3 regions of the Priestia sp. FSL W8-0001 genome follow, and region 2 is predicted to be linked to each of the others. Evidence: predicted binding sites of a transcription regulator. Region 2 holds the regulator's gene; each other region holds the start of a gene.
What was found. Region 2 encodes CtsR, which represses protease genes until heat stress. Its sites were predicted from a motif close to ATGGTCAATAAAGGTCAAACA; they were not measured.

Region 1 (11,019 bases), 3.6 Mb from region 2:
AAAAGAGCTTGCCGAAGCAGGTGCTGAAACGTTTATCTTCACGGACATTTCAACGGATGGTATGCTTTCAGGACCAAATGTTGAAGGTATTGTCAGCATGGCAAAAGCAACAGGTAAAAGCGTCATCGCATCGGGCGGCGTAAGTAAATTAGCTGATTTAAAAGCACTACAAGCGTATGAAAAAGACGGCGTGATTGGTGCGATTGTTGGAAAAGCACTCTACACAAATCAATTTACGGTAAGCCAGGCGCTTGAAGAGGTGACATCATGATTACGAAGCGTATTATTCCTTGCTTAGACGTAAAGGAAGGGCGCGTTGTAAAAGGTGTTCAGTTTGTGGAGCTAAAAGACGCTGGTGATCCTGTAGAATTAGCGAAATTTTATGATGAAGAAGGCGCTGATGAGCTTGTTTTCTTAGATATTTCAGCATCTCATGAAGGTCGTAAAACCATGGTTCACGTAGTAGAAGAAGTGGCAGCACAGCTGGCTATTCCGTTTACAGTAGGTGGAGGAATCAATGCGGTTGAGGATATGAAACGAATGCTGCGAGCAGGTGCAGATAAAGTGTCGTTAAACACAGCTGCTGTCTTAAATCCAGATCTTATTACGGAAGGGTCAAACTTCTTTGGAGCACAGTGCATTGTAGTAGCTATTGATGCAAAATATGATGAAGAATTAGGCTCTTGGCGCGTATACACGCACGGTGGACGCAACGCAACAGGATGGGAAGTTGTTGCTTGGGCGCAAGAAGTTGTCAAACGCGGTGCCGGTGAGATCTTGTTAACAAGTATGGATCAAGACGGTGCCAAGTCCGGCTTTAACCTAGCATTAACAAAAGCCGTAAGTGAAGCGGTAAGTATCCCTGTTATTGCTTCAGGAGGCGCAGGAAATGGTCAAGACTTTGTGGATGTATTTACGGAAGGAAAAGCAGACGCAGGCTTAGCGGCATCTATTTTTCACTATAAAGAAACGTCTGTTAAAGAAATTAAAACCTATGCAAAACAACGAGGAGTGAGCATTCGATGAAGATTGAAAACGTTAAATTCAATGAAGACGGATTAGTTCCAGCAATTGTGCAGGACGCGGTTAGTAAAGAAGTGCTGACTCTAGCCTATATGAATGAAGAATCGTTAAAAAAGTCAGTTGAAACAAAAGAAACGTGGTTTTTTAGCCGCTCTCGCCAAGAGCTTTGGCACAAGGGAGCTACATCTGGAAATACACAGCGAATTGTCGCAATGACGTATGATTGCGATGCGGATTCTATTGTTGTAAAAGTAAATCCAAACGGACCTGCTTGTCATACAGGTGCATACAGCTGCTTTAATGAAAACTTGCTAGAGGACGAAAGTGCATCTCCTCAATCAGGGCGTTTTGATATTATTAATGAATTGGAATCAGTAATTGCTAAGCGCGAAGCAGAAATGCCAGAAGGAGCGTACACAACCTACTTATTTGACAAAGGTGTCGATAAAATCCTAAAAAAAGTCGGTGAGGAAGCAGGCGAAGTTATTATTGCTGCCAAAAACCGTGATCATGAAGAATTAAAATGGGAAGTAGCGGATTTGTTCTATCACGTATTGGTACTTCTTCGTGAGCAAAAGCTTCCGCTTGACGATGTCTTAGCGGTATTAAAAGAAAGACATTCGAAGTAATAAACAAAAGCTGGCCTTTGCGGTCAGTTTTTTTATTGACCAATATTTCTTTGGGTTCAGTAAAATACAGGTGTTACCGTAAGCTTTAAACTATGATATACTACCAACGTTGAAATCATGGACTTATCGGAGGACTTAATGAGAAAAAACTCAAAAGTGCACGAGAAGAAAGCAAAGGTAATTCCGTTTTTTAAAACGGGAGAAGAATATTTTGAAAAAGCACTTAAAGCCTATCAATATAAAGATTTATATAAAGCAAAACGATATCTTCAGAGAGCGTCAGAGTTAGACCGGGATGAGCCGTTAATTTTATATCAGTTAGCGACTATTTTAAATGATTTAGGTGAATATAAAGAATCAAACGAGCTGTTGCTTCATATTATCAACGATTTAGATTCTACAATGGTCAACTGTTATTATGTGATTGCTAATAATTTTGCGCATCTTGGATTATTTCAAGAAGCGTATAAATACGTTCAATGTTATTTGGAAGAAGATGTAACTGGCGAGTTGTTAGAGGAAGCGGAAGAGCTGGAAGACCTGCTTTCCATTGATTTAGAATCAGACGAAGAATATGAGGAAGATGCGCTGATTTTAAAGCAAGAACAGGCAAAACAGTTGCTTCAAGATGCACAGTTTGAAAAAGCGATTCAGCTATTAGAAGAAATCATTCGAGACTATCCTGAATTTTGGTCAGCGTACAATAATTTAGCGTTAGCTCATTTTTATCTTAATGAAACAGAAAAAGCAATTGGTTTATTAGATAAAGTGTTAGAAAAAAATCCTGGGAACTTACATGCTTTGTGTAATCAATTAGTGTTTCACTATTACGGGCATAACCAGAACGTCGTGAATTATTTGATTCAACAGCTAAGCTGCGTATATCCTTTATCTCTGGAGCATCAATATAAATTAGGATCAACGTTTGCTCTTGTCGGGGAATACAAGTTAGCATATGGGTGGTTAAAGAGTTTATATAAAAAAGGATTTCAAGCAGACTCGTCTTTTCATTATTGGCTTTCTTATGCTGCTTATCATGTGGGGTTTGAGCAGTTTGCTAAAGATATATGGAAAAACGTTGGTGATTCGGGTTCAATGGTGAAGTTAGAAGCGCCTTGGCAATTTAATGAGAAGAACAATCGTCGTTTCTATTCTGAAATCGATGTTGTCGCTCAAGAAAAATGTGAAAGCACACATATTCATGATCAGCTGTATAGCCTGTATATGGCTAAGAAGCTTCCTGATAAAGAACGGTTGCTTCTATTAGAAAAAATTAAGCCATCCATACATACAAGTTCATTACTTGATGAAGTATATACGTATGTATGGCAGAATAAGCAGCACATCATGTTTGAAATTGCAGATTTAATCCAAGCTGAAATTGAAGCTGAAGTAGAGGCAGCCGGTATCATTCAGTTTTGGTTTAACATATATGTAGAATTGAATAACATACAGGCTGCCGAATGGCACCATGTCAACGTAAATGGATGGGCATCTGCAGCGACTTACTGCTACCAGAAGCAAAAGCAACAAGCTGTTTCTCAGGAAAAGGTAGCTCAACTGTATAGTATTTCTTTATCAACGGTACGCAAATACGTCAAAATTGTAAATAACCTGCTGAAGTGAGCAAAAAAATAGACGATAGTGTCGTTAGCGTATTAGGATAAAATTAATTAAAAATATATGAATAGATTCCTAAAAGGAGTGTTACTCAATGACAGAAGAAAAAATTTATGATGTCATTATTATCGGAGCCGGCCCAGCAGGAATGACTGCTGCTGTATATACGTCTCGTGCGGATTTATCAACATTAATGATTGAGCGCGGAATCCCTGGTGGCCAAATGGCAAATACGGAAGACGTAGAAAATTACCCTGGCTATGACCATATTCTAGGTCCAGATCTTTCAAATAAAATGTTTGAACATGCGAAGAAATTCGGTGCTGAGTATGCATATGGGGACATTAAAGAAATTATTGAAGGCGAAGAGTATAAGACTGTTGTAGCTGGTAAAAAAGAATATAAAGCGCGTGCTATTATTATTGCAACAGGTGCAGAGTATAAAAAACTAGGTGTTCCTGGTGAAAAAGAATTAGGAGGACGCGGCGTTTCTTACTGTGCAGTATGTGACGGAGCTTTCTTTAAAGGAAAAGAGCTTGTTGTTGTTGGTGGAGGGGACTCTGCTGTTGAAGAGGGTGTGTACTTAACGCGCTTTGCAACAAAAGTAACGATTGTTCACCGTCGTGAGGAACTTCGTGCTCAAAAAATCTTACAACAGCGTGCATTTGATAATGAGAAAGTAGACTTTATCTGGAATCACACTGTAAAAGAAGTGAATGAAAAAGACGGTAAAGTAGGTAGCGTAACGCTTGTTAATACACAAACTGGTGAAGAACAGGAATTCGGAGCAGATGGCGTGTTCATTTATATCGGTATGGTTCCTTTAACAAAGCCGTTTGAAGGCTTAAACATCACCAATGCAGAAGGCTATATTGAAACGAATGAACAAATGGAAACACGTGTCCCAGGAATCTTTGCTGCTGGTGACGTTCGTGAAAAAGCACTTCGTCAAATCGTTACAGCAACGGGAGATGGAAGTATTGCTGCTCAAGCAGCTCAACATTATATTGAAGAACTGAAAGAAAAGTTAAAAGCCGTTAACTAATTTGTTACGTATATCTTTACAAAAAGTTATTCTGTTTTAAAGTTTTTGTAACGTACGTGAAATGTTTATGGGGTACTATATAAGTAGTAATTGACCCCCTTTTATAAAATAGTAACTTTGACGGGCGTAGGACTTGTTCCTAGGCCTTTTTTTTTGGACTATTTTTTGTACCATCGACATATATTTTCAGAAAATTTAGTATTAAGTAAGTGTCTTCGTTGTGAAGGCTGTTTGTTTCGTAGTATAATGATAGACAGAAAAGTGAAGAGAAGAAGAGGTGGAAAGATGCAACGAGTTACGAATTGTGTATTAGTGAAAGACGGAAAAGTACTATTACTTCAAAAGCCAAGGCGAAATTGGTGGGTAGCTCCCGGTGGGAAAATGGAACAAGGAGAATCAGTAAAGGATTCCGTTGTTCGAGAATTTCGTGAAGAAACAGGCATCTACCTGAAGAATCCAACGGTAAAAGGTATTTTTACGTTTACAATGAAAGAAAATGATAAAATTGCGTCAGAGTGGATGATGTTTACTTTTTTTGCTACCGACTTTGATGGAACAAATGTGCTAGAATCAGAAGAAGGAAAGCTTGGTTGGCATAACTTAAATGATGTTAGTGAATTACCAATGGCACCAGGAGACCATCATATTATTGATTATGTGGCAAAAGGTTCTGGTGTAATCTACGGTAATTTTACATACACGACTGACTTTGAGTTATTGTCTTATCGAATCGATCCTTGCTAACTATTTGGTTAGATAAACAATGAAAAAATTCGGTTTTAATAGGGGGTAAACAAATGAGTACTGGATCTGTAAGCGATATTCAATTGGTTATTATTACTGGAATGTCAGGTGCAGGAAAAACGGTGGCAATTCAAAGTTTTGAAGATTTAGGTTTTTTTTGTGTGGACAATCTTCCCCCAACGCTATTGCCTAAGTTCCTTGAACTTATGAAAGAATCTGGAAATAAAATGAACAAAGTAGCGCTTGTTATGGATTTGCGAGGGCGAGAATTCTTTGATAGCTTATTTGAAGCCTTAGATAATATGAGTGAAACGACATGGGTTATGCCTCAAATTCTCTTTTTGGATGCAAAAGACTCTGTGCTCGTAACAAGATATAAAGAAACAAGGCGTTCACATCCTCTTGCTCCTTCTGGATTACCTTTAGAAGGTATTAGTATGGAACGTGAGCTATTAGAGGAATTAAAAGGACGTGCTCAGTTAATTTATGAAACATCTGACTTAAAACCAAGAGAGCTACGTGAGAAAATTCTTACGCAGTTTGCTTCACATGCTTCACCTGTTTTTACAGTGAACGTTATGTCATTTGGGTTTAAGTATGGGGTGCCAATCGATGCTGATCTTGTTTTTGATGTTCGCTTCTTGCCAAACCCGCACTACATTGATCATATGAGGCCGAAAACAGGTCTTGAAGAAGAAGTTTCTTCCTACGTGTTGAAATGGACCGAAACGCAGAAGTTTGTTGAAAAGGTGCTTGATCTTTTAACATTTATGCTGCCGCAGTATAAGCGTGAAGGGAAAAGTCAGCTTGTCATTGCGATTGGTTGTACGGGTGGTCAACATCGCTCAGTCACTTTGGCTGAACATATCGGCCATCATTTTGAAAAAGACTATAAAACACATATTTCTCATCGAGACATCGAGAAGAGGAAGGAAAAATATAGATGAATAGTGAACAGCCTGCAAAAGTCGTTGTCATTGGAGGAGGAACAGGATTACCTGTATTATTAAGAGGGTTGAAAGAATATCCTCTTGATATTACAGCAATTGTAACGGTTGCTGACGACGGCGGAAGTTCTGGGAGGCTTCGAGATGAGCTAGAGATTCCGGCTCCTGGTGATATTCGAAATGTGTTAGCCGCATTATCTGATGTTGAACCGTTGGTAGAAGAGCTGTTTCAACATCGCTTTGAAACTGGAAATGAATTGATTGGTCACTCACTGGGGAATTTGCTTTTAGCCGCAATGACATCTATTACAGGTGATTTTGTGCATGCGATTCGTGAGATGAGCAAAGTGTTAAATGTTCGTGGTAAAGTATTACCTTCTGCCAATCGTAGCGTAGTGCTACATGCAGAAATGGAAGACGGAGTAATTGTCACAGGAGAGTCTAAGATTCCAGAGTATGGAAAAAGAATTAAGCGCGTATTTTTATCTCCAGAAGATATTAAGCCTTCTGCTGAAGCGTTAAAAGCAATTCGCAAAGCTGACTTAATTATATTAGGTCCAGGTAGCTTATATACAAGCATCCTGCCTAATTTACTTGTTCCGGATATTCGAGATGAGCTATGTACGACAAAAGCGAGAAAAGTATATGTATGTAATGTGATGACCCAGCAAGGGGAAACATTAGGTTTTAAAGCAAGTGATCACGTAAAGGCTCTGTATGATCATATGCCTTGTGCGTTTTTAGACGCAATTATTGTAAATAATGCGCCAATTCCTGCACCGTTAAAGAAGCGCTATGAGGTTGAACAAGCACAGCCTGTGGAATACGACCGAGAAGTGCTGACTGAATTAGGACTAGAAGTGTTGGAAGAACAGATTATTCAATATGACGGTAGTGTTATTCGTCACGATACGAAAAAAGTGGCACGCCTTATCTTTAATATGTTGGCGTAAACGTCAATTTCCGCAACTTACTACGACAACAGAATGGAGGTGGGAAAGGTGTCGTTTGCTTCAGAAACAAAAAAAGAACTTACTAATTTAGAAGTGAAAGATTGCTGCGCAAAAGCAGAACTTTCAGCTTTAATTCGAATGAACGGGTCGTTGGCATTTTCTAATCGTAACTTAACAGTGGACGTACAAACAGAAAATGCAGCCATCGCCAGAAGAATTTATGTACTTCTAAAGAAATCGTATAACGTAACGGTGGAGCTGTTGGTGCGTAAAAAAATGAGGTTGAAAAAGAACAATGTTTACATTGTTCGTCTGGTGGAAAAAGCTCGTTTTTTACTGGAGGATTTAAAAATTTTAAATGAAGGCTTCACATTTACTCATAACATTTCAGAAGAGCTTGTCAAAAAGAAGTGTTGTAAGCGTTCATATTTGAGGGGAGCTTTCTTAGCTGGAGGATCAATTAATAATCCAGAAACATCCTCTTATCATCTAGAGATTTTTTCTCTCTATAGAGAGCACAATGATGCCCTTTGTGAGTTAATGAATACATTTGGCTTAAACAGTAAAACGCTTGAGCGTAAAAAAGGGTATATCAATTACTTAAAAGAAGCAGAGAAAATCACGGAATTCTTAAGTATTGTTGGAGCACATAGCGCTTTATTACGTTTTGAAGACGTTCGTATTGTACGAGATATGCGAAACTCTGTTAATCGACTCGTCAATTGTGAAACAGCGAACTTAAACAAGACCATCGGTGCAGCGATTCGGCAGGTGGAAAATATTCGTTATATTCAAGAGACAGTTGGGCTCGAAGTATTGCCTGAGAAGCTTCGTGAAATTGCTCGTTTACGAGTAGAATACCAAGACGTAACGCTAAAAGAACTAGGGGAAATGGTATCCGGCGGACAAATTAGCAAGTCTGGAATTAATCATCGTCTACGCAAGATAGATGAAATTGCCGATAAATTGCGTGCTGGACAACCAGTTACGTAAAGCAAGGGACATGGGAGGAGAACATAATGGAAAAACAAGTAGAAATTAAATTGAGAACAGGCCTTCAAGCACGAGTAGCAGCCATGTTTGTTCAAGAAGCTAACCGTTTTACATCGGATGTGTTTTTAAAGAAAGATGAAAAAGTAGTAAACGCTAAGAGCATTATGGGGTTAATGAGCTTAGCGTTAAATCGTGGTACCGTTATCACGCTGATTGCTGAAGGTAGTGACGAAGAAGAAGCTATCCAAGCGCTTTCTTCTTATGTAGAAAATGATGCATAAAAAAACCGTTCCCAATTGGGAACGGCTTCTTATTACTTCGGATCGTTTGTTAAAATTTTATCAATTAATCCGTATTCAAGAGCACGCTCAGCAGTCATGAAGTTATCACGATCTGTATCGCGTTGAAGAACTTCTAGTGGTTGACCAGTGCGCTCAGCTAAAATGTGATTTAATTTCTCACGTAAGAAAAGAATGCGTTTAGCAGCAATCTCAATCTCTGTTGCTTGACCTTGCGCTCCACCTAAAGGTTGGTGAATCATTACTTCACTATTTGGTAACGCAAAACGTTTGCCTTTTTCACCTGCAGCAAGTAAGAAAGCACCCATTGAAGCAGCCATTCCGATACAAATTGTTGATACTTTTGGCTTGATAAACTGCATTGTATCGTAAATCGCCATACCTGCTGTAATTGATCCACCAGGACTGTTAATATAAAGTGAAATATCTTTTTCTGGGTCTTCTGCTGCTAAAAATAGAAGTTGTGATACAATTGAGTTTGCAACGTTATCATCAATTGCACTTCCAAGCATAATGATACGGTCTTTTAACAGCCGTGAATAAATGTCGTATGCACGCTCACCGCGGTTTGTTTGTTCAATAACTGTAGGAATTAGATTCATATAAAATTCCTCCTTAACAAGAATAATTTGTTATGTACCTTATAATACATGTAAGGTCAATAAAGGTCAAACAAAAGAACTGCTCTTTACACATATTCGCTTTTTCTGGTATGTATTCCTTTTCTGTACTTTATAAATTTTTCCCGATTGCTCCAAAAATAAACCTTGTATACTTGAAAAGATTGGTTTTCTTTCCTATAATGAAAGCAGTCATCATAGGAATAATGATTTATTTTATGCCCTCGTAGTGTAGTGGATAGCACAAGAGATTCCGGTTCTCTTAGGGTGGGTTCGAATCCTGTCGAGGGCGTCTAAAAGCGTTGCAAACTTGCAGCGCTTTTTTTATTTGTTCTGTAAAAACTGTATATTTTATGTGTGGATAGGCCTAATAATTCGTAAGTTAATTCGTTTGTCATGGTTGCCAATTTTGGCAGAATGCTATAAAACAAGTATATAAGGAAAAGTAAAACTAAGGAGGAAAAATTGTGAAATCCCTTAATAAGTTTTTTATTGTAAGTGCATCTCTTGCGTTATTGCTTTCCGCATGTGGATCGAATGAAGAAGCAGCAACACAAGAAAAGTCTCAGCAAGTGCAACAAGCAAATGAAAAAACAGTTTCAGAGGAGCAGTCTGACAGTAAAGAGTCTCAGACGAACAAAGAGTCAGAGGAGACTGAAAGCAATGACGTAGAGTCAAAAGGCGAAGCAACACTAGATAAAGAAGAGCCGGCAGTCGAAGAAAAGACAAGTAAAGAGGCAACGGAAAGGCCTTTAACCGAGTCACCTGAAGATAGAGAACAAGCAGAAGTAACGAAGCCAACAGAAGAACAAAATGATGCTGCATCAAACGAAAAGTCAGCTGAAGAGCAGCCAGAAGAAAATTCTGAAGTTCAGGACAAAGAATTAGTCCAAAGCGATAATCAAGAGTATGCAATTAAAGTACTTGAAGGCTACGAACTAGCTGGGGAAGAGCCTGGTCGTGATACGGTAATGTATAAAGAGGATGGCTCTCAATTTATGCGTATTGAGCTTCTATCAGATGTTTCGGAAAAACAAGCAGTAGAAGTAGTAAAGCAAACAGCAATGGCAGTGGACCCGAACGCTGTACAAAAAGCAAGCATTCCTGCAGAAGGAAAGCTTGCCAATGCAGAGTGGTATGAAGCAGAGTCTAATGATATGAATGTACAAGTTATTGTAACGAAAGGAACAAAGCCTGTTAAGATTACGATTTTTGCTAAATCAGCTGAGCAAACAGATAAATTTATTGAAATGGCGAACACGATTCAATAAACCGTTGGAAAGGGCTACGAAACATTCGTAGCCTTTTCTATTTCAATATATTTCTCCTTCTAGTTCGTTGCTAAGTAATAAGGTTCAAAGTAGAATAAACAGTGGGAGGGAGAAACAATGGAGGTAGGTTTATTTCAACAGCAGTCTTTAAAGCTTTCCATGTCGAAAGAGTTATCGCAGGCAATTTCTCTTTTACAATATTCATCGTTGGATATTGCATCATTTATACAAGAGCAAGCGATGCAAAATCCGCTTATCGATTTTGGTGATGCCCCGTTAGTTACAAGTAGGCCTTCAGTTTATAAGCAGAACGCTAATGATGATAAAGACTTACTAAACTCAATTGCTTCTAAGCAAGAAACATTGACAGAGCACTTGCTAGGTCAAATTGTGTTTTTGGAATTAACCACTAAGGAACACGACATCATTTGCTATATGATTGAGAACTTGGATGAGCATGGATATCTGAAGGAGGACTTAATGCTTGTAGCACAAGCATGCAGTTGTAATTTAGAAGAAGTGGAAATGGTGTTAAATTCTCTTCAACAGTTAGATCCTATAGGGGTAGGGGCAAGAAATCTTCAGGAATGTTTACTGATCCAGCTAGAGCAAAGCGGGCAGCTTTCTGATGAGTTAGAAATAATTTTGACAGAATATTTTCAAGAGTTTGCGTATAAAAAGTGGAGTAAAATTTCAAAAGAGTGCAGTATATCACTGGAGCAAGTTCAAAAATACCATGATCAAATTAAGCGTTTGAACCCTCGGCCAGGATTACTATATGCCACTCAAGCAGAGCGCTTTATTATTCCGGACTATATTATAAAGAAAGAGGGCTATGAGCTAGTAGCTTACGCCAATGAAGAGTTAGATTTTCG
Region 2 (11,019 bases):
CACGTTCTTTTTCTAATTCTTCTTCTGTACAGTAGCAATAGTAAGCTGCACCTTTTTCTAATAGTTCGTCCGTATATTTTTGGTAAATTTCTGTACGTTCGGATTGACGATACGGGCCGTATTCTCCACCGATATCAATACTTTCATCCCAATCAATGCCTAACCACTTTAGATAGCGAAGCTGGCTTTCTTCTCCACCTTCAATGTTACGCTTTTGATCTGTATCTTCAATACGAATAATGAACTTACCGTTTTGATTGCGAGCAAATAAATAATTAAATAAAGCTGTTCGTGCGTTTCCGATATGAAGGTGCCCAGTTGGACTCGGTGCATAGCGAACGCGTACTTCTTTTGACATAAGTAGGATAACCTCCAGTTTATTTTACGTAAGTATGTAATTTATTATTTTTCGACATTATTAATTTTATCACCAAATGTAATTCTGTTAAAGACTCTGGGTTATTTTTGATATACTAACACCGCGGCTTGTGAAGCAATTCCTTCTTCACGACCAGTAAAGCCTAATTTTTCTGTCGTCGTTGCTTTAACATTAATCTGTGACACTTCAGCGTCTAATAGTTCGGCAATACGCTCTCGAATTGGCTGGATGTACGGTGCCATCTTAGGTTTCTGTGCAATAATTGTACAATCTACATTACTGAGCGCATAACCTTCTGCTTTCACTAGCTTCCACACATGTTGTAAAAGCTTAGCTGAATCTGCATCTTTAAACTCTGGATCCGTGTCTGGAAAATGCTTTCCAATATCCCCTTGAGCTATTGCTCCTAACAGTGCATCGGCAATCGTATGCAGAAGTACATCAGCATCAGAATGTCCCAGTAATCCTCTCTCATATGGGATTTCAATCCCTCCAATGATTAATGGACGTCCCGTTGCAAATTGATGAACGTCAAATCCTTGTCCAACACGTATATTCATTTCCTTCACCTCTTAGTTGTTTTGTTCCAACTTTGTTAAAATAGCTTCTGCATAAATTAAGTCTTCTGGTGTTGTTAATTTTATATTATCGTAGTCTCCTTGTACAATTGCTACTTCCTGACCTAGCTGTTCCACTAAGCTTGCATCATCTGTTCCTAGATAACCGTTTTCTTTTGCTACGTTATGAGCTCTTTGAATGGTAGACGAAAGAAAAGCTTGTGGGGTTTGAATAGACCACAAGCTAGAGCGTTCAATCGTTTCCACTACGATGTTGTTTTCTACTTTCTTAATCGTCTCTTTAACAGGAACGCCTAAAGTTGCCGCTTCTTTAACTGCCGCTTCTTCTACAAGTTTGTGGATATGGTGATGCTTCACAAATGGTCTAGCACCATCATGTATAAGAACCACATTAGACAGCTTAATGGCTTTCAACCCATTATACACGCTATGTTGGCGCTCTTGACCACCCGACACCACTGCCGTAACTTTACGCATCGGATATTGCTCTAAAAGTGATGTAATATCCTCTAGTTCTTGGTCATTAATAACTAAAATAATGCTATTACATGTATGATCAGTTTCAAATATATTTAGCGTATGAACAAGAAGAGGTACATTTCGAATTAATAGAAATTGCTTATTTCGCCCTGCTTTCATTCGCTTACCTTGTCCTGCTGCTAAAACAATTACATCGTATTGCATGTTCCTTCTCCCTTATAGCTGAAAATTAGAGGGCTTTTTCTAAGAGCTTAGGCTTAGCAAAAATCATTCGACCAGCTGATGTTTGAAGTACGCTTGTCACAAGTACATCGATTTGCTTACCGATATAGTTTCGGCCTTCTTCTACAACAATCATTGTACCATCGTCTAAGTAGGCAATACCTTGATTGTGTTCCTTACCGTCTTTAATGACAAGTACATTCATTTCTTCTCCTGGTAAAACAATTGGTTTGACTGCGTTTGCTAAGTCATTAATATTTAAAACCCCTACATTTTGCAGTTCGCATACTTTATTTAAATTAAAATCATTTGTCACGACGAGACCCGAAGTAACTTTTGCCAACTTTACAAGTTTACTATCTACTTCTTGAATATCTTCAAAATCACCTTCGTAAATCTCTACCTTCATAGACAATTCCTTTTGAATTCGATTTAAGATATCAAGACCTCGACGACCTCTATTGCGCTTTAAAACATCTGATGAGTCTGCGATATGCTGAAGCTCTTCTAACACAAATCGAGGAATGACAATGGTTCCATCTAAAAAACCAGTTTGACATATATCTGCAATACGTCCATCGATAATAACGCTTGTATCTAAAATTTTTAAAGACTGCAAGGATTGATTATTCTCTTGCTCTTCTTCCGAACCTTTTTTCTTACCAATACGAGTAGGTATCGAAAAAACATTGACCAACTCATCTCTCTTTTTAAACCCTACTTGAAAGCCTAAGTAACCTAATAAAATACTTAAAAAGATTGGTAAAACTGTACTAACTACCTGCAGCTGAATTTTCCCAAGGAACGTACCAACTAAATAGGCAACAATTAACCCTAATATTAAGCCTAAACTCCCAAATAAAACATCTGTTACCGGTGCCTTTACAAGAGACTCTTCGATGCGGCGAATAAAGCCTACAACATAATCTACTAACCAGAATGTTATGACAAAAAAGAGAATTGCACCTAAAGGGGCGTGAATGTATGACTTGTCTAATAATGCAATATCTTTTAGACTTAATAATTCAATAAGTTCTGGGATAAGAAAGATTCCTAATGTACCACCTGTTATGATAAAAAACAATTGAACAAAACGTTTTAACACGCCATCACCTCCTTTTATCATTATAAACAGTTTACAATGATTGAAACCTTTTATTTAATTGAAAACATAATTTGTAAACAAAATGTCCCTCTATTAGTATTTTCACAATATCCTAATCAAGATTAAAAAGTCAATTAATATCCTAGAGCTGACGGTTTAGCAAGTGTTGTTCCTTCAGTCGCTTTAGTCCTTGTTGAATTTTACGAGCACGTATTTCACCGATACCCTCTACTTCATCAAGCTCCTGAACAGTTGCATCTGTAATAGCCTTGAGGTCGCCTAATTCTTCAATTAAGTTCTCGATAATAATAGACGGTAGTCGCGGAATTTTATGAAGCATTCGATATCCTCTCGGAACAACTCCCTCTTCAAAGCTCGTATAAATTGGATAACCCATTAGCCGTAAGAGAGTTTGGTCATCTAGCAATACATTATTAGATGGCTGTTGCATCTTTTCAATTACTTTTGTTGGCTCTACGCTTGTATCATACATATAATCTTTCATTAACAAAATTGCTTCTTCTTCTAAGTGAGACAACAATTCATTCATCTGCAGACGAATTAATCGCCCTTCTGTTCCTAACTCCCTAATATAACTTAAAATTTCGTTTTTAATTCGCAATACCATCTCAATGCGATGCAAAGATTGTAACACGTCTGTATGAGTTACTTGTTCTTCAAACTCTAAAGCACTTAGGCTATTGATGGAATCATCTAAAACTGCTTTATATTTCTCCAACGTGCCAAGCGCTTGGTTCGCTTTTGCTAAAATAACGCTAATGTCTTTTAATACATATTGAGAAGAGTCTTTATACAGCGTAATAACATTTCGACGCTGTGAAATAGCAATAACCAGTACTCCTGATTGCTTGGCAACCCGCTCTGCTGTACGATGTCGCATACCGGTTTGCGAAGAAGGAGTAGATGGATCCGGCATTAATTGAGCATTTGCAAATAAAATTTTACTACCACTGTCATTTAAGATAAGCGCTCCATCCATTTTAGCCAACTCATATAAGTGAGCTGGTGTAAATGCACAATTAATTGAAAACCCTCCATCTACCATCTTTTTCACTTGATCATTGTACCCGATTACAATTAACCCGCCGGTCTTAGCTCTTAATACATTTTCAATACCATCGCGAAAAGGGGTTCCAGGAGCCACAAATTCTAGAATATCAGAGATTTGCTTTTGCTCTGTTATCTTTTCATCATTCATTCTTTTTAACCTCCTAACGTGTACTGTAACGCTTCTGACACAGTGGACACCCCTACTACGTCAATGCCTTCTGGTATTTTCCAACCACCTAAGTTTTTTTCAGGAACAATGATTCGCTTAAATCCTAATTTCACAGCTTCTTGCACTCGTTGTTCAATGCGAGACACTCTTCGAACCTCACCTGTTAATCCAACTTCTCCTACTACTACGTCTGTAGGGTTTGAAGGTGCATCTTTAAAACTCGATGCAATGCTAACCGCAACCGCCAAATCAATAGCTGGCTCATCTAACTTTACCCCACCTGCTACTTTTAAGTACGCATCTTGATTTTGCAACAGTAATCCTACTCGCTTTTCTAACACTGCCATAATAAGCGAGACACGGTTATGATCAAGTCCTGTAGACATTCTTCTAGGATTTCCAAAGCTTGTTGGGCTAATAAGTGCTTGTAACTCTACCAATACGGGACGAGTACCCTCCATCGAAGCCACAACGACAGAACCAGCTGCACCTTGAGATCGTTCTTCTAAAAAGATTTCAGATGGGTTGAGCACTTCCTCTAGACCACTTTCCTTCATTTCAAAAATACCCATTTCGTTTGTTGAACCAAAGCGGTTTTTTACTGCTCTTAAAATCCGGTACGTATGGTGGCGTTCTCCTTCAAAATACAAAACACTGTCTACCATATGTTCAAGTAACCTTGGACCTGCAATAGACCCTTCTTTGGTAACATGACCTACAATAAAAATAGCTATGCCGTTTGTTTTTGCAATTCGCATTAACTCTGCTGTACACTCGCGTACTTGAGAAACACTTCCGGGCGCTGATGTAACGTCACCGTGATAAATTGTTTGAATTGAATCAATGATAACAAGTTCTGGATTCATACTTGAGATAGCTTCTGTGATTGACTCTAAGTTTGTTTCTGCATGCACATACAAATCTTCCGCTTTAATACCTAAGCGATCTGCTCTTAGCTTTGTTTGCTTTGTTGATTCCTCACCAGATATATAAAGCACCTTATGCTTGTTCATAGCTAACTGAGCTGAAGTTTGTAGCAACAAAGTTGATTTACCAATACCAGGATCTCCCCCAATTAAGACTAGTGATCCTCTAACAATCCCTCCACCTAAAACACGGTTTAGCTCGGGTGACTTTGTATATATCCTTGGTTCAGTCGTTGATTCAATATTCGTAATGGATTGAGGCTTTTGCACCTTTGTAGACGTTGCGCCAGAAAAAGCTCCTCCTCGCCTTGAAGACTTTGTCTCTTCAATTTCTTCCACCATTGAATTCCAACTGCCACAGCCAGGACACTTTCCCATCCATTTAGCCGATTCATACCCACAATGTTGACATGAAAACTTTGTTTTTCTTTTACTCATTATTTAGTATAATCTCCTCGTTCTTTATAAAAGTCCTTGATGCTATTGTACACTATCTTTACATTGTAAATAAAAAATGGAGGCATACGTATTTTGTCGTATGCCCCACATGTTCTTAATTCTTTAGCTAATACTGCTCGGTGAAGATGACTTGACTGTAAAGTTTTCACCTTCTACATCTAACGTTACCTTTTGACCTTTTTGAATGACGCCTCTTAATAACTCCTCAGATAAACGATCTTCAACATGCTTTTGGATTGCTCGACGTAGAGGACGCGCCCCATACTCTGGGTCAAACCCTTCTTCTGCAATCTTATCAATTGCTGCCTTTGTTAATTCCAATTCAATTTCTTGTTCTTTTAAGCGTCTAGTTAATTGATCAGCCATTAGCTTTACAATTTCAGCTAGATGCGGTTTCTCTAACGAATGGAACACAATAATCTCATCAATACGGTTTAGGAACTCTGGACGGAAAGCACGCTTCATCTCACTCATAACTTTCCCTTTCATATCCTTATAATCCTGACCCTCTGCTTCAACCGTAAATCCAAGATGCTTGTTACGTTTTAACGTATCTGCACCAACATTTGAAGTCATGATTAGAATTGTGTTTCTGAAATCTACAGTGCGACCTTTTGAATCAGTTAAGCGTCCGTCTTCTAAAACTTGTAATAAAATGTTAAATACATCCGGATGCGCTTTTTCAATTTCATCTAGTAATACAACAGAGTATGGCTTTCTTCTAACTTTCTCCGTCAACTGGCCACCCTCATCATATCCAACGTAGCCTGGAGGAGAACCTACTAAGCGAGAAGTTGAGTGTTTTTCCATATACTCTGACATATCAATACGAATCATCGCATCTTCGTCACCAAACATTGATTCAGCTAAAGCACGAGCAAGCTCTGTTTTACCTACACCAGTTGGTCCCAAGAAAATAAATGAGCCTATTGGACGTTTTGGATCTTTCAAGCCTGCTCTTGCGCGACGAACAGCTTTTGCCACTGCTTTTACAGCTTCTTCTTGGCCAATGACACGAGAGTGTAAAATCTCTTCCATGTTTAGTAAACGCTCTGATTCTTCCTGAGCCAATTTCGAAACCGGCACTCCAGTCCAGCTAGATACAACCATCGCGATGTCTTCTACTGTAACAGCTGAATTCTCTTTACCTTGCTCTTGTTTCCAAGCTTTTTTAGTTTCTTCTAATTCTTCTCTTAAGCGTTGTTCTGTATCACGTAATGATGCAGCCTTTTCAAACTCCTGACTTTGGACAGAAGCATCTTTTTCATTTCGGATTGACTCTAGCTTCTGCTCTAACTCTTTCAAATTAGGCGGCGTCGTAAATGAACGTAAGCGAACTTTTGAACCAGCTTCATCAATTAAATCAATTGCTTTATCTGGTAAAAAGCGATCTGAGATATAACGGTCAGATAATTTTACTGCTTGTTCAATAGCTTCATCAGAAATTGATACGCGGTGATGAGCTTCATAACGATCTCTTAAGCCTTTTAAAATTTGGATAGATTCGTCTAGGGTTGGCTCATCAACTTGAATTGGCTGGAAACGACGCTCTAAAGCTGCATCTTTTTCAATATATTTTCGGTATTCATCTAAAGTAGTGGCACCAATACATTGTAATTCACCGCGTGCTAAAGATGGTTTTAGAATGTTTGAAGCATCAATTGCCCCTTCTGCACCACCAGCACCGATTAATGTATGCAGCTCATCAATAAATAGAATGATATTACCGGCTTGACGAATTTCATCCATTACTTTTTTCAAACGATCTTCAAATTCACCACGATATTTTGTTCCAGCAACTACGGTTCCCATATCTAGGGTCATAACGCGCTTATCTCGAAGAATCTCCGGCACTTCGTTGTTAACAATTTGCTGTGCTAATCCCTCTGCGATTGCTGTTTTACCCACACCTGGTTCACCGATAAGAACTGGGTTATTCTTTGTACGACGACTCAACACTTCAATAACACGCTGAATTTCCTTGCTACGCCCAATAACTGGATCTAGACTTCCTTCACGTGCTACCACTGTTAAATCACGAGCTAAACTATCAAGGGTTGGTGTATTTGCATTCGAAGTTCCACCACCTTGATGACTAGAAGCAGCTTCGTTACTACCTAACAGGTGCAATACTTGTTGACGAGCTTTATTTAAGCTCACTCCTAAATTATTAAGTACACGAGCAGCTACGCCTTCACCTTCACGAATTAATCCAAGTAAAATATGCTCAGTTCCCACATACGAATGACCTAATTTTCTTGCTTCATCCATTGAAAGTTCAATTACTTTTTTAGCGCGAGGTGTATAATGAATTGTTTGAGTTAACTCTTGACCTCTTCCAATAAGAGCTTCGACTTCTTTTTGAATTTTTTCTGTGCTTAACCCTAATGCAGATAATGCTTTTGCAGCAATACCGTCACCTTCACGTACAATACCTAATAAAATATGTTCAGTTCCAATATTGTTATGTCCAAGTCGTAAAGCTTCTTCTTGTGCTAACGCTAATACTTTTTGTGCACGCTCTGTAAATCTTCCAAACATCATACGGCTGTCACCCTCCACGTTAATCTATATTTTTAATATTACTAAGGCGATCTCTAATTAAGGTAGCTCTTTTAATATCTCGTTCATGGGCATCTAACGCAGAGCCTGAATACTGTTGTAAAAAGCCTGGCTGCGTCATAATAATGAGTTCATTCAAAATATTTTTGGATATGTTTGTAATATAACCTAAGTCAATCCCTAATCGAACATCTGACAAGCACTGAGACGCTTCTTTAGATTCAATTATGCGACTATGAGCTAATACTCCATATGAGCGATGAACGCGATCTTCTAACTCCAAATGAGACGTTTTAAGTAATGCATCTCTGGCAGATCTTTCTTGAGCAATTAATTGTGTTACAACACTATTCAAGTCTGACACAATATCAGCTTCAGATTTTCCTAACGTAATTTGGTTAGAAACTTGAAAGATATTACCTAATGCTTCGCTACCCTCTCCGTAAATTCCTCTTACAACTAAACCTAATTGATTAATTGCAGGAATAATTCGATGAATTTGACGAGTCATAACCAATGCAGGTACATGCATCATAACCGAGGCACGAAGCCCTGTACCAACATTCGTTGGGCAACTCGTTAAATAGCCTCTTTGTTCATCAAAAGCGTAGTCCACGCGATTTTCAATCCAATTATCTACTTCATTAGCTCGTTCTAATGCTTCGGATAATTGAAGACCTGGAAATAAACATTGTATGCGTAAATGATCTTCTTCATTAACCATAATACTTAAATCTTCTTGCTTTGATAAATAACAAGCCCCTGAATTAGATTCAGATAATTGAGGACTGATTAAATGCTTCTCCACCAGTACTCGTTTCTCCAGTGGCTTTAACTCACTCATTTTTAGAGAAGATAATTCACACTCTTCCATTTTCCTTATTTCTTCAAACACTTGATCAAAATTGTTTACAATTTCATCAGCTTTTTCTTTTACTAACATTGTAGGAAAAAGAAAATTTGTTAAATTTCTAGCTAGACGAATTCTGCTGCTTAGTACAATATCAGAGTCCGGTGCTTCTTGTTTCATCCAAGAGCTTACGGGATTTGTGAAGAATAGTTCAGACATGCGGCTATATCTCCTTTCCCGTAGAGTTATTGATTTTTTTCTCTAATAAGCGAATTTCATCTCGAAGCTCTGCAGCTTTTTCGAATTCTTCTTTTTCAATATACTCCTTTAAATTCAATCTCAGAGCCTGTAATTCCTTTTTTAAATGAAGATTACTTCCAATTCTCTTTGGAATTTTACCATGATGTAAATAATTCCCCCCATGTAACCTCTTCAAAAACGGAACAAGTGGTTGTTCAAAGGTTTCATAGCAGTTTGAACAGCCAAACCGACCAACTTTAGAAAATTGATGATACGTCATTCCGCATGTAGGGCAACGTAGTGGTTCATTTTTAATTGTATTCGGACCTGTAGCAGAAGGTTCAAAATTTAATAGTCCTGCTAATAGACTATTAATTGAAAAGCCTTGCTGAGATGATATAGAAAATACATCTCCACTCTCTGCAGCGCATTGTTCGCAAAGGTGTGCTTCTGTCTTATTCCCATTCACTACATTCGTAAAATGAAGTGTTGCAGGTCGAATCTCACATTGCTGACAAATCATGCAACCATCTCTCCCTGTCTACATAAAATCAATTCAATTAGCGATACCTTAATGAATTCAACATAGCTTTTAGTAATTTCGCTCGAAGTTCATCACGATATGGTAGCTCAAGGTCAATAACAGATCGATGAATAACGCTAAGCATTATCTTAGCTTCTCGCTCCGTAATAACTTTTTCTCCAACTAACCTAAAAATGACGCTTTCAGCATATGACTGTGAAATTTGAGATTCGATAAGATCGATGACTTGTTGAAATAAATGAGAAGCATTATGAGTTCGGACTTTAGCAATTCTGATAAAGCCACCTCCACCTCTCTTACTTTCAACCACATAACCTCTTTCAATCGTAAAGCGCGTATTAATAACGTAATTGATTTGAGATGGAACACATTGAAACTGATCTGCAATTTCGCTACGTTTAATCTCAACAATTTCTCTGTCACTTAATTCAAGCACTTCTTTTAAATACTGTTCAATGATGTCAGAGATATTTGGCACGTTGCACCCTCCTTCTGACTTTGACTATATTTGACCTTATTAAATTAAATATAAAAGGAAATGAAAAAAATTTCAACTATGTAGTTTGATAAGTTTTGCCTTACTTTTATGATTTCCACTAAAATAAGGTTCAAAACGTCATTTATTGAAATTAATGAGAAATAAAAAAAGGACTAGCTATAAGCTAATCCTTTTAAATAATATGCCTGGCAACGTCCTACTCTCACAGGGACAAAGTCCCAACTACCATCGGCGCTAGAGAACTTAACTTCCGTGTTCGGCATGGGAACGGGTGTGACCTCTCTGCTATCGCCACCAGACATGATTTGAGATTATTCTCTCAAAACTAGATAACATTTTGCTGAGTACTAGGTTTACTGTCTAGCTATGGCTCCTAATTAGTCGCCTTCGCTTTTCTAATTTGGTTAAGTCCTCGATCGATTAGTATCAGTCAGCTACACACGTCGCCGTGCTTCCACCTCTGACCTATCAACCTGATCATCTTTCAGGGATCTTACTAGCTTGCGCTATGGGAAATCTCATCTTGAGGGGGGCTTCATGCTTAGATGCTTTCAGCACTTATCCCGTCCACACATAGCTACCCAGCGATGCCTTTGGCAAGACAACTGGTACACCAGCGGTGTGTCCATCCCGGTCCTCTCGTACTAAGGACAGCTCCTCTCAAATTTCCTACGCCCACGACGGATAGGGACCGAACTGTCTCACGACGTTCTGAACCCAGCTCGCGTACCGCTTTAATGGGCGAACAGCCCAACCCTTGGGACCGACTACAGCCCCAGGATGCGATGAGCCGACATCGAGGTGCCAAACCTCCCCGTCGATGTGGACTCTTGGGGGAGATAAGCCTGTTATCCCCGGGGTAGCTTTTATCCGTTGAGCGATGGCCCTTCCATGCGGAACCACCGGATCACTAAGCCCGACTTTCGTCCCTGCTC
Region 3 (11,019 bases), 1.2 Mb from region 2:
TCACTTTGATATTCGTTTTGTGCTCTCTTAATTGCTCTTCGCATTTTATCTTGCACATCATGTTCCGCTTTTTTCTCTAGTTCAGTAATCATAGCAGGGTCCTGCAAGTTAACCTGGCACTCTACGTCAGCGATGTTTGCTTCTCCCTTTAAGTTCACATCAATAACAGGCTTTCCATCTTTCATACGGCTTTTAATATCCGTACTTGTTCGCAGCATCTCAACTCCAATAATGTCATGGGATTTTTCTTTTTTTTCACACGGAATAACAACGACCGTACTTTTTACATTTCCGGTAACATAGTTATATCCTTTACTTTCACTTTCATTAAACCACCCAACAAGTTCATCTCCTTTAAAAATGCCAAGACCTTTAAATTTTAGAATGGTATTTTGATTAACTCGCTGGACATTTGCCATATCTCCGCCCTTTTTGTGGTTACCTTTTACAAGAACAGCGGTTAACACAGGATGTTTGCCTTGACTCGTTAAGTTACTAATAAGCTCATTCAGCTTTACACCTCGCGTAGGCGCCCAAACTTTTTGTGACGTATCCAATGCAGAAAACATATAATTGGCTGGAATTTTTTCAATGGTTGTCAAGACATTTAAAACGGATGAAGCGCGTGAATTTTTTGCTACCACAACAAAATAATCGGTTCGCACCTCATGATCTCGCGCGAAAAAATCTAACACTTCAGCAATTCCGCTTTTTGCAATTCCTTCACTAAGAACAAGCATCCGTAAATGAGATAAGTATATTTTTCTAGGTGATTCAATTGTCATTTTCCGAAGAGCTTCCATGACAGAATCTGCTTCAATCGAGTACGTAGTAACCGAGGGACCATTCGACGGCGTTTGGGCTTGAATATCGCTCGGGTTAATAATTTGAACCGTTAACTCAATTCCATCTTTTACTTCGTCAATACCTACCGCTACGGTGATGGCCAATTCATTTAGCTCTCGACTACTCCAACAGCCTGATAGTGGGAGTAGACATATGCATAATACAAGTACGATTCGTTTCATGCTTATTCCACCTTTATAAAAGCTAATTCTCATCATTTGACCGTTCACGTACAACGTTTTGTTCGTTAATAAGCTTCGGTCTCGTATTCATTTTCTTTAACGAACGACGAATGAGCGCATCTTTTTGGTCACTACTTACAAATGGAGCCATTGGTGTCATATATGGAATACCAAATGAACGTAAACTGCACAGATGTAGAATCATTAAAATAAGTCCTAAAATAATTCCAAACAATCCAAATGTTGCTGCTAAAAACATCAAGGCAAAGCGAAGCATCCTTACAGCAATCGCCATATCGTAAGCCGGCGATACAAAGTTACTGATGGCAGTTATGGATACAACAATGACCATCGCTGGTGAGACCAACCCCGCCTGTACCGCGGCCTCCCCTAATACGAGCGCTCCTACAATCGAAATAGCAGAACCTACGGCTCTTGGCAATCGAATTCCTGCCTCACGCAAAATTTCAAAGACCACTTCCATAATCAATGCTTCAATTACGGCTGGAAAAGGGACACCTTCACGCTGAGCTGCAATGCTAACAAGCAAACCAAACGGCAGCATTTCTTGATGAAAAGTGGTAAGCGCAACATAAGCTGACGGCGTTAATAAAGCTAAGAAAAATGCGACGTATCGAATAATACGAATGAGTGTACTAATATCTGCACGCTGATAATAATCTTCAGCAGCTTGAAAGAATTGAATAAACAAAGCCGGGACTAATAGCACAAACGGCGTTCCGTCTACAAAGATTGCTACTCGACCTTCTAAAAGACCTGCTGATACTGAGTCAGGTCTCTCTGTGTTATAAATTGTTGGAAAAGGAGTATAATCTTCATCCTGAATAAGCTCTTCAATGTATCCGCTCTCTAATATGCCGTCAATATCAATTTTAGAAAGCCGGGACTTTACTTCTTTCACCACTTGCTTATCAGCTATTCCTTTTACATACATAATCGCTACGTCTGTTTGCGTTACTTTACCGATTTTCTGAGACTCCATTCGTAAATTAGGAGATTTAATCCGTCTTCTTACCAGTGCCGTATTGGTGCGCAGCGTTTCAGTAAAGCTATCTCTTGGTCCACGCACTACTATTTGAGCCTGTGGTTCTGAAATCGCTCTTTCTCCCCACCCTCTTGTACTAGCAATGATACACGTTTGATAACCTTCTATAAATAGAGCCGTATCACCTGATAAAACATGTAAGATGACGTCATCTAAAAGAGTCACCTCTTTAATTTCCCCAATTGCTAAGCTGTAATTTTTAATGAGCTCAAACATGTTCACAGCACCATCATCATGAACGAGCTGTTTCGTATGATTATGCATGATTGATTCCATGATAAACTCTTGTACGCTATCCTCACTCGCCAATCCATCAATATAGATAAGCCCTAATCGAAATTTCTCTTGAACTGAAATGGCAAACTCGCGGCAAACCAAATCAGCACTATCTCCAAGCTCTGCTTTCACCGCATTCAAGTTATCTTTTACGCTTTTTAACAGTTCAGTATCGGAAGATGAAGGTTCAGCTATTGGTTGTGATTCATTTTCTTTAGGCTTTTTAGATCGATTTTTTAATTCTGATAGTTTTTTTATTCGCATACGTCATCCTCCATTTTCCAAACGGCACAGCGTTCCTCTTCAAGTCCTTATAGTTTCTATCTATGCAGGAAATTTATTCAGTTATCTTGGTATTTTTAACCGCCTTATAGAGCAAGAGCTTTGACAATGGTTCTCTACATTTTGTAGGATTAGATGGATTGCTAATTTATTCAGCTACTCATTTAGCATGATTTGCAAACTGATTTTAGCAATAACGATAGTTTAATTAAGAAGGAGTGACGAAAGATGGGACAATCATTACAAGGAAAAGTAGCCATCATTACTGGTGCTGGTAAAGGTATTGGCCGAGCAACAGCGCTTGATTTAGCAAAAGAAGGTGTCAACCTTGGCTTACTAGCACGTACAGAAGCTGATTTACAAGCCGTTGCACAAGAAGTCGAAGCATTGGGTGTAAAAGTTGCTTATGCTACAGCAGACGTATCTTCAATGGAAGAAGTAAATAAAGCCGTTGATTACTTATATAACCAACTAGGTAAAGCAGACATTTTAATCAACAATGCCGGCATCGGAAAATTCGGAGGCTTTTTAGAACTATCTCCCGAAGAATGGAAGCAGATCATTGATATTAACTTAATGGGTGTCTATTACGTTACAAGAGCTGTTTTACCACAAATGATTGAGAAAAACGGTGGAGATATCATTAATATCTCCTCTACTGCTGGACAAAAAGGAGCTCCTGTAACAAGTGCATACAGTGCTTCAAAATTTGGTTTATTAGGTCTGACAGAATCGCTTGCTCTTGAAGTACGCAAACACAATATTCGCGTAACTGCTTTAACACCAAGTACAGTTGCTACAGAGCTTGCTTATAAGGAAAACCTAACAGACGGTAATCCTGAAAAGGTAATGCAACCTGAAGATTTAGCGGAAATCATGGTAGCACAGCTGAAGCTACACCCTCGTATCTTTATTAAATCAGCTGGTATGTGGTCTACTAACCCTTAATCTAAACAAACAAAAAGCCCCTCGATTAGAGGGGTTTTTATTATTTATTTTTATTTTTTGGCGTAATTTCTTCTGCTAATTCTTCAAATGACTTTACTTTGCCATGAGCTGGATTTTGCGACTGTTTACGCACATTCCATTGACGCTCTTGCTGTCTTTTTGATTGTGTCATCGTTCATCATCCTTTTCTATAGTGTTCCTTTCTAGGATGTGCGAAAAACGGACGAATATGCTTGCCACTTTTATTCAACCAAATGCCGTTGAAACCACTTGTCAATCTCAGCATTATACTGATTATAATAGTTACTTAGTGGGTGATCTCCGCCTTTGTATAAGACATATTTATACTCTTTGTTTTGTTCTTCAAGCTGCGCAACTAGCTTTTCTGCTTGCGTATGATGTACCTTTTTATCGTGATCTCCTTGTAAAATAAGAAGCGGCGAATTTACCTTATCGCTCCAATACACAACCGATCGACTTTTATATCGTTCAGGATACACCTTAGGATCTCCAACAATATCTCTTAGCACTTGCTTCATTTCAGAACCCCGTTGGTCGTAGAACTGAAACATATCCGTAATTCCGGATTGAACAACCACCGCATCAAAGGATATGCCATTTTTCATGGTTAAATACGTCATCATTCCACCGCGAGAATATCCAAACGCTACTTTTTGTTCAGGGTTTACATAAGGCAACTGTTCTCCCCATTTAATGAGGTTAAGGACATCATGAATATCGTCCCCGCCGTATGTTTCTACTCCTTCGCTTCCACCATTACCACGATATTGGGTTGTAACCACAACATAGCCTTTATCCGCCCATGATGATAAGTAGCGCAGCGTTTTATCTCGAATCATACCGTGCTCACGGTTCCCGCCACGATTATAAACTAGCAGTGGATATTTTTTATCCACAATGTCTTTTGGCTGTAATAAAAAACCTTTAACCTGCAACCCATCGCTTGGATATGTGATTTGATATATATCAACACTACTAGCATAAGGTGAAAATAAATGCACTTTCTCTTTATTAACATCGCCGCTTTCCGCTCGATAAAAAACAGCGGTTACGCCAAGTACAACGATGGTAAGTAGTACAATGAACCCCCACTTTTTCAAACAGAATCCTCTCCTCAATTACTAACTTTTATCTCTTTTTATGATGAGCCGTTTCTTTTTGCTCTACCCTTTTTAAATGTTTGCTAAAAAGGATTTTTGTGGAACCCTTCACAAATAGCTCTTCAACTAAACGTTATGGTTTATTGTATTACTACTTTCTCTTTTTTGGAAGAGAAAGATTAGAGCTTCTACTCACATTACCTCTAACAGCAAATATTAAACATGATTGGTACAATAAAAAGCTTTGAATTCTTAATAAGTAATTAAGAATTCAAAGCTTTTTAGACCATAAGTTATTTTTGTTTAGCAATACCAAGTCCTGTGTAGCCCAAAATTACAGCAAATATTGGACATAGCAGACAGAAAAATGCAAAAGGTAAATAATCGACAACCGGAACACCAAGTGTTTGTGAAATGAAAGCTCCACTTACTCCCCACGGAATTAATGGGTTAATAACTGTTCCTCCATCTTCTAACGTACGAGATAAGTTTTTCTCCTGCAAGTTCCACTTCACGTAAAGAGGCTTGAATGTTTGCCCAGGTAATAAAATAGATAAATACTGCTCGCCTGTTATAACGTTAACACCAATAGATGAAAGAACTGTCGAAAACACTACATCGCCACTTCTTCGCACTTGCTTAGCTAATCCTTCAATTAAAGCTTGAACAACACCAAGTTCACGCATCAACCCACCAAGAGCTAGCGCAATAATGACAAGGGACACTGAAAACATCATGGAGTCCAGTCCGCCTTTTGTGACAATAGCATTTACAATTTCATTTCCTGAATCAATTTGACCACCGCTTTGAAGAGCCCCAAGCATGCTTCCTAATGTAACAGTTGGCTGTAATAATACCCCTGTTATTACGGCGATGATAATTCCAATTACCAACGTAGGGAGTACATCAAATCGTTTAATCGATAGAATTAACACAACAAGCGGTGACAAAAGTGTTAGAAGATTAAGGTTAAACGTATCACCTAATGCACTTTGTACAGCTTCAATATCTCCATAGTTTACACCTGTTCGATGTGTGCTTATGCCAATGACCAATGCAATTACAGCCGTTACAATAATACTTGGTAACGTGGTCCACAACATATGGCGAATGTGATCACTTAGAGAAACGCCAACAATCCCTGAAGCAAAGTTAGTTGTGTCGGATAAAGGAGACATCTTATCACCAAACACTGCTCCTGACACAATGATTCCTGCAGCTAGGCCTGGATTCACCCCAATAGCCGTTCCAATTCCAAATAAAGCTACTCCAACCGTGCTAATCGTTGTAAATGTACTTCCCGTAAAGCTCGATACTAAAATTGTGATTAAAAGTACGCTAATTAAGAAATATCGCGGTGAAATCCAATTGAATCCATACGATAAAATAGTTGGAATCGTTCCGCCCACCATCCAGGCAGCAATTAATACACCAACAAGCATAAGAATTAAAATTGGCTTAACCCCTACTTTAATCCCTTCTACAATGCCATGTTCAAAAGTTTTCCACTTACCACCCATAAGTGCTCCAATGGTACAAAGCGCTACAATGCTAATAAGCAATGGAACATGTGGTGCTAAACCTAATAAAAATAATGATGCAAAAATAAGTCCTAATAAAACAACGACAATCCCAATTGACTGTCCAAATGTTATCTCTTTTTTCATTAACTTGTTCCCCTCAATCTCTTTTTCACTTAAACGCTTTTATGCTTTTATGCACTAAACATAGTTGAAGTATATGGGTTATTCCTACTACTGTCAATCGCTTCTCGCCAAAAAACAACATCGTCAATAAATTCCACTCTCTTTTCTATGTTTTGCCCAATTCTAACCGGGTACATTACCTATACTTCTTATTTATAATTATTAAAGGAAAAGGTGATTGGAACGGAGGATGTGAGACTCCTACGGGATCAGCGAGACAGCTTGAAATCCCGCAGGAACGAAGTGACGAGGAAGTTCAACGCGAGCCCCGTGGAAAGCGAGCAGTCCGGAGTGGAAATCACAATTATTCGTTGCGTATGCTCCTTCCTTCAAAACAAAAAGACAGCGAAGCAGGACTTGTTCCTTCTATTCCAGAAGCCTGTGATTGGAACGGAGGATGTGAGACTCCTACGGGATCAGCGAGGCAGCTTGAAATCCCGCAGGAACGAAGTGACGAGGAAGTTCAACGCGAGCCCCGTGGAAAGCGAGCAGTCCGGAGTGGAAATCACAATTATTCGTTGCGTATGCTCCTTCCTTCAAAACAAAAAGACAGCGAAGCAGGACTTGTTCCTTCTATTCCAGAAGCCTGTGATTGGAACGGAGGATGTGAGACTCCTACGGGATCAGCGAGGCAGCTTGAAATCCCGCAGGAACGAAGTAACGAGGAAGTTCAACGCGAGCCCCGTGGAAAGCGAGCAGTCCGGAGTGGAAATCACAACTCGTTGCGTGCATTCTTACTACATCTCATATAAAAGGTAATAAACAAACCACAAAATATTCTACTTAAAATAAGAAATAACTTCCAAAAAAAAAAATGTAAGCAAAACACTTGAAAGTCAAAAAAGGTCAAAGTATAATGAACTCACAAAGGTCAAATATAGTCAAAGTCAAATTGACTAATTGATCAATGATTACATTCATTTAATCATTCTAAGGAGGTCTTTTAAATGATGTGTCAAAACTGTCAACAACGTGAAGCAACAATTTATTTAAACGTACAAGCTAATCAACAAAAATCACAATATCGTTTATGCCATACATGTTATCAATCATTAATGAAACAAAGTAAAATGCCGTCTGGATTTGGAGGTGGGCACTTCATGAACATCGATGATTTATTCAATCAATTAGCAAATGAACAAGCCATGAATCAATCAGCTCAGCAGCCTACTCCTCAGCAAAGAGGTAACGGGGGTGGATTCTTAGATGAATTTGGTCGCAACCTAACACAAATTGCAAAAGCTGGACTAATTGATCCTGTTATTGGACGTGACGAAGAAATTGAACGCGTCATTGAAATTTTAAACCGCCGTAACAAGAACAACCCTGTTTTAATCGGTGAACCTGGTGTAGGTAAAACCGCTGTTGTCGAAGGCTTAGCATTAAAAATTGCAGAAGGCGACGTTCCTTCAAAGCTCATGAACAAAGACGTATACTTACTAGACGTCGCTGCTCTTGTAGCAAACACGGGTATTCGCGGTCAGTTTGAAGAGCGCATGAAGCAGCTAATCGCCGAACTACAACAACGTAAAAACGTTATCGTATTCATTGATGAAATCCACTTGCTTGTTGGAGCGGGTTCTGCTGAAGGTTCAATGGATGCAAGTAACATCCTAAAACCAGCGTTGGCGCGAGGTGAACTTCAAGTCGTAGGTGCCACAACGCTGAAAGAATACCGCGCTATTGAAAAAGATGCGGCTCTTGAACGTCGTTTCCAGCCTGTGATGGTTCATGAACCATCTGTTGACGAAGCCGTTCAAATTTTAAAAGGCATCCAAAACAAATACGAAGCGTATCACAACGTCAACTTCACAGAAGATGCAATTAAAGCTTGTGTAAATTTATCACATCGCTACATCCAAGACCGCTTCTTACCTGATAAGGCCATTGACTTATTAGACGAAGCTGGCTCAAAAATGAACTTAAAAGCAGGTATCTCAAACAAAGACGATATCGATAAACGACTAAAAGAAATTGCTGTGGAAAAAGAAACAGCTTTAAAAGAAGAAAAGTACGAAGCGGCTGCCAAACTTCGCGATGAAGAAGCAAAACTTGAAAAGCAGCTAAACCAAGAACAAGATAAAGCTGAAGTTACCGTTGAGCATATTCAAGCAATCATTGAAAAGAAAACGGGTATTCCAGTTGGGAAACTTCAAGAAAATGAAGCTCACAAAATGAAGAACCTGTCAGCAAACCTTTCCGACAAAGTCATTGGTCAAAGCGAAGCTGTAGAAAAAGTTGCAAAAGCAATTCGTCGCTCTCGTGCTGGGTTAAAAGCTAAGCATCGTCCAATTGGATCTTTCTTATTTGTTGGTCCAACAGGAGTTGGTAAGACAGAGCTTACAAAAACTCTAGCAGAGGAAATGTTTGGCACAAAAGATGCGATGATTCGTCTTGATATGAGTGAGTATATGGAGAAACACGCGGTGTCTAAACTAATTGGCGCACCTCCAGGATACGTAGGTCATGATGAGGCTGGCCAACTAACTGAAAAAGTACGTCGTAACCCTTATTCAATCATCTTATTAGATGAGATTGAAAAAGCGCACCCTGACGTTCAGCATATGTTCCTACAAATCTTAGAGGACGGACGTTTAACCGATAGTCAAGGTCGTACAGTAAGCTTTAAAGATACTGTAATCATCATGACAAGTAACGCAGGTGTGGGAGAAAAGAAAATTACGGTGGGCTTTGAATCTGAAAATGCAGCTCTTAGACATGCATCTGTTTTAGATTCACTATCTGCTTACTTTAAGCCTGAATTCTTAAATCGTTTCGATGCCATTATTGAATTTAATCACCTTGAACAAGAACATCTGGTTAAGATTGTTGAGCTTATGCTTCAAGAATTAAAAGAAACGCTTAAAGAACAAAACATCGCCCTACAAGTTACAGATAAAGCGAAAGAAACACTAGCATCTCTTGGCTACCACCCGGCATTTGGTGCTCGCCCACTGCGTCGCGCTATACAGGAGCATGTTGAAGACCAAATTACTGACCTTTTACTAACGGATGAAGAAGTCAACGAGGTATTCATTGATGTCAATGAACAGCAAGAAATCCGCGTCACTTCTAAACTGAAATAATGAAAAAGGAAAAAGCGATTCCCTTGGGAGTCGCTTTTTTTCTATTTGTTTTATTGATTATCTTCTTGGTCATCTGTTGATTCGTCTGTTTCCTCTTCAGCTGGTTCCTCTGCCTCTTCTGTTGCATCTTGATCTTGCTCTTCTGTATCTTCTTCTACGGCTTCTTCCTCAACTGGTGTTTCTGCCGGCTCTCCAGTTGTTTCTTCCGCATCTTCCGTTTGTTCTTGATCTGTCATGTCTTCTCCCTCTTCTGCACTACATGCTGTCATAAGCGTAATTGCTGCAAATGCTCCAAATAATTTGACTAAGAAACTTTTACTCATCGTACCTGTCCCCTTTCAAATCAATTGAGCCACTATGTACGTGCATCAACATGGCTCTTGAGATGATTATAGTTCAAAAAAAAGGAAAAAAGAGCGTTTTTACAGTCTTCTAACAAACTCTTTACACTATGCTCATTTCTTTATATTTCTCATTCATTTCCTTTACAAAGTAACAAAAAGCGAGCTGAAGTGGCTCGCTTTTCCTTACAATGATTGATCATCTATACTATTTAAATAAGCCTTAATCTCACCAACAACTGACTTTACGCAACCGTCTTCAAAAGGAGAAAGCAAATTGGCTTCTTTCACAAGCGAAGTAAACGACTTACTTCCACCCAGCTTACATAAGTGCAAATAGTCTCTCCATGCCTCTTCATGATTTTCATTATCTTTTTTCCAAAATTGAAATGCACAAATTTGCGCCAGCGTGTAATCAATATAATAAAATGGATCGTTATAAATATGGGATTGCTTTTGCCAAAATCCGCCGTTTTCAAGGTAAGCTTCCCCATCATAGTTTTTAGAAGGCATGTATTTATGTTCTAGCTTTCTCCATTCATTTTTTCGCTCTTTTGGCGTGAGCGTTGGGTTTTCATAGACAACATGCTGAAACTCATCAACTGCTACACCATAAGGTAGAAAAAGAAGGCCTGAGCTTAAATGAGTAAACTTATACTTTTGTGCGTCTTCTTTAAAAAAACTTTCCATCCACGGCCACGTAAAATACTCCATGCTCATAGAATGAATTTCAGCTGATTCATAAGTTGGCCAATAATATTCCATTACCCCAATATTTCGGCTTTGATATACTTGAAAAGCATGTCCTGCTTCGTGAGTTAATACATCAATATCACCTGAGGTCCCGTTAAAATTCGAAAAAATAAACGGTGCTTTATAACGTTCTAAAAACGTACAGTAGCCTCCACCCGCTTTGCCTTTCTTTGCAACTAAGTCCATAAGATTATTATCCATCATAAAAGCAAAGAATTCATCTGTTTCTGCTGAAAGCTCACTATACATCTTTTTACCTTTCTCAATAATCCAGCTTGCATCTCCTTTTGGGGTTGCGTTGCCTGTTTGAAATTCAAACGACTCATCATAATAGAGTAATTCGTCAACTCCAATACGATCTGCCTGTCTCTTTTTAAGTTCTTCTGCTAATGGAACAATTTCTGTTAAGACT

Region 1: clpP (ATP-dependent Clp endopeptidase proteolytic subunit ClpP) is a predicted target of CtsR. The motif match lies at 8,908-8,928, and genes of this name have one in related genera.
Region 3: MKZ18_RS06865 (ATP-dependent Clp protease ATP-binding subunit) is a predicted target of CtsR. The motif match lies at 7,260-7,280, and genes of this name have one in related genera.

The regions. Positions count from the first base shown of each region.
Region 1 is NZ_JBBPAL010000001.1:3,724,563-3,735,581, reverse strand. Features, by position in the region: gene hisA (1-(5-phosphoribosyl)-5-[(5-phosphoribosylamino)methylideneamino]imidazole-4-carboxamide isomerase) at 1-271, shown strand, start outside; gene hisF (imidazole glycerol phosphate synthase subunit HisF) at 268-1,026, shown strand; gene hisIE (bifunctional phosphoribosyl-AMP cyclohydrolase/phosphoribosyl-ATP diphosphatase HisIE) at 1,023-1,652, shown strand; gene MKZ18_RS19685 (tetratricopeptide repeat protein) at 1,791-3,278, shown strand; gene trxB (thioredoxin-disulfide reductase) at 3,367-4,317, shown strand; gene MKZ18_RS19675 (8-oxo-dGTP diphosphatase) at 4,603-5,061, shown strand; gene rapZ (RNase adapter RapZ) at 5,115-6,008, shown strand; gene MKZ18_RS19665 (gluconeogenesis factor YvcK family protein) at 6,005-6,961, shown strand; gene whiA (DNA-binding protein WhiA) at 7,010-7,954, shown strand; gene MKZ18_RS19655 (HPr family phosphocarrier protein) at 7,978-8,235, shown strand; gene clpP (ATP-dependent Clp endopeptidase proteolytic subunit ClpP) at 8,268-8,855, opposite strand; tRNA gene MKZ18_RS19645 (tRNA-Arg) at 9,094-9,165, shown strand; gene MKZ18_RS19640 (hypothetical protein) at 9,341-10,144, shown strand; gene rpoN (RNA polymerase factor sigma-54) at 10,262-11,019, shown strand, end outside.
Region 2 is NZ_JBBPAL010000001.1:100,011-111,029, reverse strand. Features, by position in the region: gene gltX (glutamate--tRNA ligase) at 1-358, opposite strand, end outside; gene ispF (2-C-methyl-D-erythritol 2,4-cyclodiphosphate synthase) at 460-939, opposite strand; gene ispD (2-C-methyl-D-erythritol 4-phosphate cytidylyltransferase) at 952-1,641, opposite strand; gene MKZ18_RS00560 (PIN/TRAM domain-containing protein) at 1,667-2,764, opposite strand; gene disA (DNA integrity scanning diadenylate cyclase DisA) at 2,907-3,983, opposite strand; gene radA (DNA repair protein RadA) at 3,989-5,368, opposite strand; gene clpC (ATP-dependent protease ATP-binding subunit ClpC) at 5,492-7,933, opposite strand; gene MKZ18_RS00540 (protein arginine kinase) at 7,953-9,020, opposite strand; gene MKZ18_RS00535 (UvrB/UvrC motif-containing protein) at 9,025-9,564, opposite strand; gene MKZ18_RS00530 (CtsR family transcriptional regulator) at 9,602-10,063, opposite strand; rRNA gene rrf (5S ribosomal RNA) at 10,268-10,383, opposite strand; rRNA gene MKZ18_RS00520 (23S ribosomal RNA) at 10,485-11,019, opposite strand, start outside.
Region 3 is NZ_JBBPAL010000001.1:1,294,832-1,305,850, reverse strand. Features, by position in the region: gene MKZ18_RS06900 (Ger(x)C family spore germination protein) at 1-1,028, opposite strand, end outside; gene MKZ18_RS06895 (spore germination protein) at 1,051-2,634, opposite strand; gene MKZ18_RS06890 (3-ketoacyl-ACP reductase) at 2,881-3,600, shown strand; gene MKZ18_RS06885 (DUF6254 family protein) at 3,641-3,772, opposite strand; gene MKZ18_RS06880 (alpha/beta hydrolase family protein) at 3,843-4,721, opposite strand; gene nhaC (Na+/H+ antiporter NhaC) at 5,015-6,388, opposite strand; gene MKZ18_RS06870 (hypothetical protein) at 6,739-7,179, shown strand; gene MKZ18_RS06865 (ATP-dependent Clp protease ATP-binding subunit) at 7,375-9,513, shown strand; gene MKZ18_RS06860 (hypothetical protein) at 9,564-9,836, opposite strand; gene MKZ18_RS06855 (M3 family oligoendopeptidase) at 10,041-11,019, opposite strand, start outside.